Regions from separate parts of the Janibacter sp. CX7 genome, predicted to be linked through region 2. Evidence: predicted binding sites of a transcription regulator. Region 2 holds the regulator's gene; the other holds the start of a gene.

Region 1 (4,991 bases), 760 kb from region 2:
CGACGACCGCCGACTGCAGGACGGTGCCGCCGAAGGCGAGCGGCGCGAGCGCGGAGATCGCCGCGACGGCCAGACCGGCCCCGAGGACGAGACCGGCGCTCACCGGGGCGGCGCGGTCGAGCTCGGCGCGACCGCCGGCGAGGTAGCGCACGAGCAGCGCCAGACCGAGGACGAGGCCACCGGCGAAGCCACCGCCGGGCTGGTTGTGCCCGGAGAAGAGGAGGTAGAGCGAGAGCGCGATCATCACGTGGAAGACCAGCCGGGTGGCGGTCTCGAGGATGACCGAGCGGCGCTCGCGGGGGATCGACGCGGTGACCGGGCCCTGGTTGCGCCGGCGGGTCCACGAGCGCTCGACGTCCTGGGTGCGCACGAAGACCAGGCTGGCGATGCCGGTCGCGGCCGCGACGAGGACCGAGATCTCGCCGAGGGTGTCCCAGGCGCGGATGTCGACGAGGGTCACGTTGACGACATTTTGTCCGTGGCCGAAGTCGTAGGCCTGCTCGGGGAAGGCCTTGCTGATCGGCTCGTGGATGCGGGCATTGGCCGCGACGACCGTGAGGGTGGAGATCGCCGCGCCCATGGTCCCGGCGAGGGCGAGGCGCCACAGCCGGCGGCGCGAGCGGCGGCCGGAGCGGGGACGGCGGCGGAAGTCCTGCGGGAGCATGCGCAGCACGAGGACGAAGAGCACGAGGGAGAAGGTCTCGACGAGCACCTGGGTCAGGGCGAGGTCGGGCGCCCCGTGCAGGTGGAAGAGCAGCGCGAGCCCGTAGCCGGTGAGGCCGACGAACATCACCGACTGGAGGCGGTTGCGGCCGCGCACGGCGAGGATCGCCGCGGCGATGACGAAGAGCCCGACGGCCGCCTGGCTGAAGGTGTCCCACAGCCGCACCTCGGTGCCGGGCAGGGCGGTGGCGGCGACGACGCCCGGCAGGAGGATGACGACGAGGAAGATCGTGCCGAGGTAGGTCGGCAGCGAGCCGCCCTGGGCGAGGGCGGTGACCTCGACGGCGAAGCGGTCGAGGGCCTTCATGAAGCGCTGGTAGACGCGCTCGGCGTTGACCACCTCGGGCAGCGCGGCCTGGACCCGGGCGAAGGGGGCCCGCCCCACGAAGAGCAGGAGGCCGGCGACGATGGCCACGACGGTCAGCCCGAGGGCCGGGGTGAGGCCGTGCCACAGCGCGAGGTGCTCGGGCTCGGCGCCCGGCAGCGTCTCGGTGTAGGGGTGGAAGAGCTCGGTGAGCAGGTCACCGAAGAAGCCGGACGCCAGGGTCGTGAGCGACAGCAGGACCGGCGCGATGAGCAGCGCGTGGGGTGCGGCGAAGGGGGTGGGGCTCGGGGCGGCGCCGGTCGCCCCCTTCGTCGCGAAGGCACCCCAGACGAACCGCGCGGAGTAGGCGACCGTGAGCACGGACCCGGTGACGAGGCCGGCGACGGCCAGCCAGCCGGTGGTCGTCGACAGGGGGCCGTGGGCGGACTCGATGACGGCGGTGAGCGCCGACTCCTTGGCGACGAAGCCGACGAGCGGCGGCAGGCCGGCCATCGAGGCGGCGGACAGGGTCGCGGCCGCGGCGAGGACCGGTGCGGTGCGCCCGAGGCCGTGCAGCTGCGTCAGGTCGCGGGTGCCGGTCCCTTTGTCGATGATGCCGACGCTGAAGAAGAGCACCGACTTGAAGAGGGCGTGGGAGAGGACGAGGGCCAGGGCGGCCAGCCCGGCGGCCTGGGTGCCGACGCCCGCGAGGACGGTCATGAAGCCCAGCTGGCTCACCGTGCCGTAGGCGAGGAGGAGCTTGATGTCGTCCTGACGCAGGGCGCGCCAGCCACCGAGGATCATCGTCCACAGGCCGAGGACGAGCAGGACCGGACGCCACCCGGGCACGTCCGCGAAGATCGGCTCGAGCAGCAGGATGAGGTAGATGCCGGCCTTGACCATCGAGGCTGCGTGCAGGTAGGCGCTCACCGGGGTCGGGGCGGCCATGGCGCCGGGCAGCCAGAAGTGGAAGGGCACCTGCGCCGACTTGGTGAGGGCGCCGACGAGGACGAGGAGGGCGGCCGTCGTCGTCAGGGCGCCGGCCGGGGGCGGCGAGGCGAGCATCTCGCTGATCGTGTAGCTGCTCGTCTCGCCGATGATCACCGTGCCGATGAGCATCGCCAGGCCGCCGAAGGTCGTGACGAGCAGGGCCTGGGTGGCGGAGCGGCGGTTGGCCGAGCGCACCGGGTTGTGCCCGATGAGCGTGTAGGAGAAGACCGTCGTCAGCTCCCAGAAGATGTAGAGCGCCAGGAGGTTGTCGGCGAGGACGAGGCCGAGCATGGCGCCCGCGAAGGCGGTGAAGACGCCCGTGAAGCGCCACAGGCTGGGGTCGTCGGGCTTGAAGTACCAGGCGCAGTAGAGCAGGGCGAGGGCACCGACGCCGGTGACGAGCAGCCCGAGGAGCCACTGGAGGGTGCCGAGCCGCAGTGCGAAGTCCATGCCGAGCGAGGGGACCCAGGCGATGCCCTCGACGATCGACCGGCCGGCGGTCACGTCGCCGGTCTGGGCGAGAAGCCAGGCGAAGGCCGCGGCGGGCACGAGGGCCAGGACGAGGAAGGCGCGTCGGTTGAGGAACTTGGCGAGGCCGGGCGCAACTGCTGCCGCCGCGAAGTGCGCAAGCAGCAGCAGGGTCACGAGGGCCTCTCACGGGTCCGGGGACGGGAGTCCAGTTTAACGGCAGGTGACCGGCGCCCCGAGGCCGGGGTGCACGCGCGTCCTCGCGGTGCCGTAGGTGCCCGGCTCGGCATGTTCCCGAAGAAATCTCGGCCCACCCTCTTGAACTCTTCGAACACATGTTCGATACTGGAGGGGCGAGGGGAGGCGCCATGACACAGCAGTCGATCACCGATCAGGTCAGTGGGACCACGGTCCCGGGGCGCCTGCGCGCCGTCCTCGCCGAGGTGTCCGCCACCGGCGTCGACGGGCTGACCGACGTCGAGCTGCTCGAGGTCGTCGCCCTCCTCGAGATGACGAAGGGGGCCGCCTCCGCCGCGCAGGCCCGCGCCACTGCACGCTTCGTCGAGGAGCGTGACGCGCGGGTGGCCGAGATGGCCGCCGCCGAGGAGATCTCCCGTCGCGAGGCTTCGCTGCGGCGCCGGGCCACGCGCAGCGAGGTGGCGCTGGCGCGCCGCTGCTCGCCGGGTCAGGCCGACCGGCACGTCGGGGCTGCGCGGGCCCTCGTCCACGAGCTGCCCGGCACGATGGCCGCGCTGACGGCCGGGGAGATCAGCGAGTGGCGGGCGACGATCGTCGTGCGCGAGACCGCGTGCCTGTCGCCGGACCACCGGCGCGAGGCCGATCGTCGGCTTGCCGGTGGGCTGCGTGACCTGGGGGAGCGGGCGCTTGCGGCCGCCGCGCACCGGGCCTGCGTCGACCTGGACCAGGGGTCGGTCGTCGAGCGGCGGCGCCGGGCCGCGGCGTCGCGGCACGTGTCGGTCCGCCCGGCGCCCGACGGGATGGCCTGGCTGTCCGTGCTCGGGCCGCTCGTCGACGTCGTCGGCGCGCACGTCGCGCTGCGCGCGGCCGAGCAGGCGCGGCACGTGGCGACCGGTGACCCCGAGAGCGACGCAGCCCGCGCAGCCGACCAGCGAGGTCGCGGCGCGTGGATGGCCGACACCGCGCTCGAGCTGCTCTCTGGGCGGGCGCCCGGTCAGCCGCAGCCGGTCGAGATCGGGCTGGTGATGCGCGAGGGTGTCGTGCTCCCGGGTGGCGACGCCGACGACCAGGTCGAGGTGCCGGGCCACGGCGCGCTCGCCGGTGACCTCGCCCGTGAGCACGTGCTCCGCCTGCTCGACACGGGCGACGACGGCGACGGCGAGACGGCCCTGTGGCTGCGGCGTCTGTGGACGACTCCCGACGGGCGCGACCTCGTGGCCGTCGACTCGCGGCAGCGGGTCTTCGGCGGGAGGTTGCGGCGGCTGATCGAGCTGCGCGACCCGACCTGCCGGGTGCCGTGGTGCGATGCGCCGGTGCGGCAGGTCGACCACGTCCGCCCGGTCGCCCGGGGTGGCGAGACCTCCGCGGCCAACGGCATGGGCCTGTGCCAGCGGCACAACCTCGACAAGGAGGCCCCCGGCTGGCGCGCCGAGGTCATCTCGACCGGGCTCGACCCCGGTGGTGGGCCGCACGAGGTGAGGCTGTCGACCCCGGCTGCTGGTGATGTCCGCTGCCTCGCGCCACCCCTGCTCGGCCCGGGCCGCGGGCCCCGGCCACCGGAGTCCTTGCTCGAGGCCCACCTGCAGGCCCTGCTCGACGCTGCGTAGGGGAGAGGGCTGGGCGCCCCCGGCTGGATTCGAACCAGCGACACCTTCTTTAGGAGAGAAGTGCTCTTCCCCTGAGCTACGGAGGCCGGGCGCGGTGCGGTGAGGCGACCACGCCACGGGACAGGGTACGCGTCATACTCCCTTCGGTGAGCATCCCGGCACTGCAGCGGCGCACCGTCACCACCCTCGCCGGATCGCAGGTCCTCGGCGGCGTCGGGGTGAGCGCGGGGGCCGCGGTCGGTGCGCTCCTCGCGGCCGACATCTCGGGCAGCGAGACCTGGGCCGGGCTGGGCGGGACGGCCCAGACCCTGGGCGGAGCGCTGGCGGCGCTCGTCGTCGCGCGGGTCATGGCGGCGAACGGGAGGCGCCCCGGCCTGACCACGGGGTACCTCATGGCGATCGTCGGCGGCCTGGTCATCGTGACCGCGTCGGTGGTCGGCTCCTTCGTCCTGCTGCTGCTCGGTTTCCTGCTCTTCGGCGGGGCGACGGCGGCCAACTCGCAGGCGCGCTTCGCCGCGATGGACCTCGCCGACGAGGCCCACCGCGGTCGGCACCTGTCCGTCGTCGTCTGGGCCACGACCATCGGCGCCGTGGCGGGGCCCAACCTCACCGGCCCGGGGCAGTGGGTCGCTCGCCAGCTCGGGCTGCCGGCCCTCGTCGGCCCCTATGTCCTCTCGCTCGTCGGCATCGCCCTCGCGGCG
Region 2 (4,991 bases):
TGGCGATCTTGCTCATCAGCTCGCGGGCGTCGACGGACTCGATGACCGAGCCGTCCATGCGGGAGGTCAGGCCGAAGTCGGTGCCCTCCTCGACGGCGCGCATGAACTCGTCGGTGACGCGCACCGAGTTGTTCGCGTTCTGGTACTGCACCGAGGTGATGTCGGCGCCACCGAGGTCCATGTCGAATCCGGCGTCGCGCAGGGCGCGGATCTTGTCCTCCTCGCGCGCCTTCGTCTCGACGAACTCCTCGATGTCCGGGTGGTCGACGTCCAGGACGACCATCTTGGCCGCGCGGCGGGTCGCGCCACCGGACTTGATGGTGCCCGCGGAGGCGTCGGCACCACGCATGAAGGAGACCGGGCCGGAGGCGGTGCCACCGGAGGACAGCAGCTCCTTGGAGGAGCGGATGCGGGAGAGGTTGAGGCCGGCGCCGGAGCCGCCCTTGAAGATGAAGCCCTCTTCCTTGTACCAGTTGAGGATCGAGTCCATCGAGTCGTCGACCGAGAGGATGAAGCAGGCGCTGACCTGCTGCGGGCTCGCGGTGCCGACGTTGAACCACACGGGCGAGTTGAAGCTGAAGATCTGGTGCAGCAGCGCGTAGGTCAGCTCGTGCTCGAAGATCTCCGCGTCGGTGTCCGTCGCGAAGTAGCCGTGCTCCTTGCCCGCCTTGACGTAGGTGAGCACGACCCGGTCGATGAGCTGCTTGAGGCCCGCCTCGCGCTCCGGGGAGCCGACCGCACCCCGGAAGTACTTCGTCGTGACGATGGTCGAGGCGTTGACCGACCAGAAGTCGGGGAACTCGACCCCACGCTGCTCGAAGATCGTCGCGCCGGTCTTCCAGTTCTGCTGGACGACGTCACGCTTCTCCCAGGTGACCTCGTCGTAGGGGTGGACGCCCTCGGTCGTGTGGATGCGCTCGATCGTCAGGCCCTTGGTGCGGGACCCGCGACGGGCGCTGGACTTGCCGGCGGTCTCGGTCATGCTGCTTCTCCTCGATCCGTGTGGTGACGGTCTGCTGCTGGTCGGTGTGGAGTGCTGTGTCAAACGGTGTCACCGGGTACCGACAGCCCACTCGCTGGCGGCACCCGGGGGGTCTCTAGGTGGCGGTCGCGTGCTCGGCGCGCAGGCGCTCGATGGCGGTCTCGAAGTCCTCGAGCGAGTCGAAGGACTGGTAGACCGACGCGAAGCGCAGGTACGCGACCTCGTCGAGCTCGCGCAGCGGCGGCAGGATCGCCATGCCCACCTCGTGGGCGTCGATCTCGGCGCTGCCCTGCGAGCGGATGCTCTCCTCCACGCGCTGGGCGAGGATGGCGAGCTGGTCCTCGGTGACCGGGCGGCCCTGGCAGGCCTTGCGGACACCGGCGAGCACCTTGGCCCGGCTGAAGGGCTCGGCCGCACCCGAGCGCTTGGTGACGGTCAGGCTGGCGCTCTCCAGGGTGGTGAAGCGCCGGCTGCACTCGGGGCACTGACGGCGGCGCCGGATGGCGCTGCCGTCCTCCGTCGTGCGGCTGTCGATGACCCGGGAGTCGGTGTGACGGCAGAACGGGCAGTGCACGCCGTGCTCCCTTCGCTCGTGCGTCCTGTGGACGGTGCGGTGGACGAGTCTGGGGATGGAACCCCATCACCTGTGGAGAACTGGCCCCATCCTGTGCACTAGATGTGGACGAATGACAACCGTGTAACCACTAGATGTAGTGACCATTAGAACCCTCCGTGAGCCTCGACGCAAGTCCCCCACGTGAACCGTCGACGAACGGCACATCGGCCGCCCCCGCATGCTGCGGAGGCGGCCGATGGCTGGCCCGGGCCGGGTCGAAGGGCCCGGGTGTCAGGGGCGCCTCACGGCGCGGGGATGGTGAGCACCTGGCCCGCGTGGACGTGGCTCGTCGACAGGTCGTTGGTCACCTGGAGGCGGGCGACCGCCTCGCGGGTGGGCAGCTGGGAGAGCTCGGCCTCGGCGATCTGCCCGAGGGTCTGCCCCGGCTCGACGGTCACCTGCTGCGGGGTGGTCGCCGGACCGCCGAAGGCGACCGTGGCGCCGGCGACGCTCGCGACGAGCATGGTGGTCACGGTGATCGCCAGGCGCCCACGACGGGTCAGGCGAAGGGAGGTCGTCGCACGCTCCGGGACGGCGTCGCCGGTGGGCACGGAGACGAGGTGACGCGAGCGCGCGGGGCGCGCCGGGTGCACGTCGATGCGGGCGGGGGCGGCGGTGAGAGCGGTCATGCGGTCCTCCTCGTGGCGGCTCTGTCGAACCGGTGTTCGATAGAACGTCTGTACGATGTCTAGCACGGGTGTTCGAAGGAAATCAACAACACGCTCGAACAGATGTTTGAAATGCCTGTTCGATCGGCCTACTGTCGGTCACAGCGAGAAGTTGACCAGCGACCACCGACAACGGTGTCGCGGCGGACGCACGAAGGGGTCGAGATGGGCGACGAGGACAACATCCACCAGCTCCCGCAGCGGGACACCGGCGACGGGCTGACCGTGCGCCAGCGCAAGGTGCTCGAGGTGATCCGCAATGCCGTCGCCACCCGCGGCTACCCGCCGAGCCTGCGCGAGATCGGCGAGCTCGTGGGCCTCACCTCCCCCAGTTCGGTCGCCCACCAGCTCTCCTCCCTGGAGCGCAAGGGCTACCTGCGTCGCGACCCCAACCGCCCCCGCGCGATCGAGGTCATCTCCCCCGACGACCAGCCCTCCCCGACCGACCCCGGGTCGGTCGCTGACATGGCCGGCATGCGCGGCGGCGCGAGCCCCGACGACGAGCCCGTCGACCCGACCGGCTCCGGCGACGAGCGCCCCGAGGCGAGCTACGTGCCCGTCCTGGGTCAGATCGCCGCCGGCGTCCCGATCACCGCCGAGGAGGTCGTCGACGACGTCTTCCCGCTGCCGAAGCAGATCGTCGGCGAGGGCTCGCTCTTCCTGCTCAAGGTCGTCGGTGACTCGATGATCGACGCCGCGATCTGCGACGGCGACTGGGTCGTCGTGCGGCAGCAGCCGAGCGCGGACAACGGCGACATCGTCGCGGCGATGCTCGACAACGAGGCGACGGTCAAGACCTTCAAGCGCAAGGACGGCCACGTGTGGCTGCTCCCCCACAACCCCGCCTTCGACCCCATCGACGGCGACCACGCGACGATCCTCGGCAAGGTCACCGCGGTGCTGCGGCGTCTCTGACGCCTACCTCCGCGAGGTCGACGAGGGAGCGAAGGGAGTCCCCCAGCTCCCCGTCGACGCGGTGGTCGACGAGGTCGTCGCCGCGGGTGGGACCGCGGGTGATGAGCGAGACCGGGATCCCGCGCTTCGCGGCGTGCCGCACGAAGCGCAGCCCCGACATCACCTGCAGCGAGCTGCCGAGCACGAGCAGGCTCGGCGCCGCGTCGACGAGGTCGAAGCAGTGCTGCACGAGCGGCTTGGCGACCGCTCCGCCGAAGAAGACGACGTCCGGCTTGAGCATGTCGGTCCCGCACCGCTCGCACTCCGGTGCGACGAAGCGCTCGACGTCGACGGTCTCGAGCCGCACGTCGCCGTCCGGCCGGATCTCGTCGCTGTCGACGTCGAAGCCGGGGTTCTGCGCCGCCATCCGGGCATCGAGGGTGGGTCGGTCGATGCGCGCCCCGCAGGTCAGGCAGACGACCTCGACGAGGTTGCCGTGCAGCTCGACGACGTCGCGGGTCCCGGCGGCCTGGTGCAGGCCGTCGACGTTCTGCGTGATGACCGGCCCCACCGCCCCGAGCTCCTGCAGGCGGGTCACGAGACGGTGCGCGGCGTTGGGCCGCGCCGCGTGGAACCGCCGCCACCCGACGAAGCTGCGCGCCCAGTAGCGCTGTCGCGCCGAGCTGCTCCCGACGAACTCCGACAGGTGCATCGGGGTCACTCGCCGCGTCCCGTCCGGGCCCCGGTAGTCGGGGATCCCGCTCTCGGTCGACATGCCGGCCCCGGTGAGCACGAGGGCCGGCCCATGGCGCAGCACCCTCGCGATCTGCTCGACCCGATCGACGTCGTCTGGCATGCCTCGATCCTAGGTCGGCGCGACGACCTACGATGGGCCCCATGATCGACGCCGCTGGGCTGCGCGTGATGCGGGCCATCGCCGATGAGGGCAGCTTCACCGCCGCTGCCCTCGCGCTCGGCTACTCGCAGCCCGCGGTCTCCCAGATGGTCAAGCGCCTCGAGCAGCGCACCGGCACCGTCCTCGTCGAAAAGGTCGGTCGCTCCGTTCGGCTCACCGAGGCCGGCGCCGTCCTCGCCCGCCACGCCACCCCCGTGCTCGCCGCTCTCGACGCCGCCGAGGAGGAGGTCGCCGCGATCGCCGGGCTGCGCTCGGGTCGGGTGCGGCTCATGGCCTTCCCGTCGTCGTCGGTGACGCTCGTCCCCCGCGCCCTGGCGGCGGTCCGCGCCGAGCACCCCGACCTGTCCGTGCAGTTCACCGAGGCCGAGCCGCCGGAGTCGCTCGCGGCCCTGCGGGCCGGCGAGGTCGACCTCGCCGTCGCCTTCTCCTACGACGGCAGCGAACTGGCCCGGGGCGAGGACCTCGAGGGCTTCGTCGTGCACCCGCTGCTCGACGAGGAGGTGCGCGTGGCCCTGCCGCGCCACCACCCGCTCGCCGACCACGAGGTCGTCTCGATGACCGACCTCACCGACGACGAGTGGATCGCCGGCTGCGCCCGCTGCCGGGGCCACCTGCTCAAGATCGCCCACGACGCCGGCTTCGCGCCCAAGGTCGCCTTCGAGACCGAGGACTACGTCGCCGTCCAGGGTTTCGTCGCCGCCGGTCTGGGCGTCGCCCTGATCCCCGACCTCATCCGGGCGGCGACGTCCAACGACGACGTCGTCATCCGCCCCCTCGACCCGCAGACCCGGCGCCGGATCCACGTCGTGACGACGGAGGACCTGCTCAAGGTGCCGGCAGTGGCGACGACGCTCGAGGCGCTGACCGCGGCGGCCGAGACGTCACTGCCGGCGTAGGCACCGTCCAGTCGCGCCA

Evidence for each region. Region 2 encodes LexA, which represses DNA repair genes until DNA is damaged. Its sites were predicted from a motif close to TCGAACANNTGTTCGA; they were not measured.
Region 1: NMQ01_RS01980 (HNH endonuclease signature motif containing protein) is a predicted target of LexA. The motif match lies at 2,813-2,828, and genes of this name have one in related genera.

What each region holds. Positions count from the first base shown of each region.
Region 1 is NZ_CP101464.1:386,598-391,588, forward strand. It holds gene NMQ01_RS01975 (Na+/H+ antiporter subunit A) at 1-2,662, opposite strand, end outside; gene NMQ01_RS01980 (HNH endonuclease signature motif containing protein) at 2,854-4,290, shown strand; tRNA gene NMQ01_RS01985 (tRNA-Arg) at 4,305-4,376, opposite strand; gene NMQ01_RS01990 (MFS transporter) at 4,437-4,991, shown strand, end outside.
Region 2 is NZ_CP101464.1:1,146,183-1,151,173, reverse strand. It holds gene NMQ01_RS05655 (vitamin B12-dependent ribonucleotide reductase) at 1-982, opposite strand, end outside; gene nrdR (transcriptional regulator NrdR) at 1,098-1,556, opposite strand; gene NMQ01_RS05645 (LysM peptidoglycan-binding domain-containing protein) at 1,841-2,227, opposite strand; gene lexA (transcriptional repressor LexA) at 2,432-3,181, shown strand; gene NMQ01_RS05635 (NAD-dependent protein deacetylase) at 3,156-4,016, opposite strand; gene NMQ01_RS05630 (LysR family transcriptional regulator) at 4,058-4,972, shown strand; gene NMQ01_RS05625 (ABC transporter ATP-binding protein) at 4,902-4,991, opposite strand, start outside.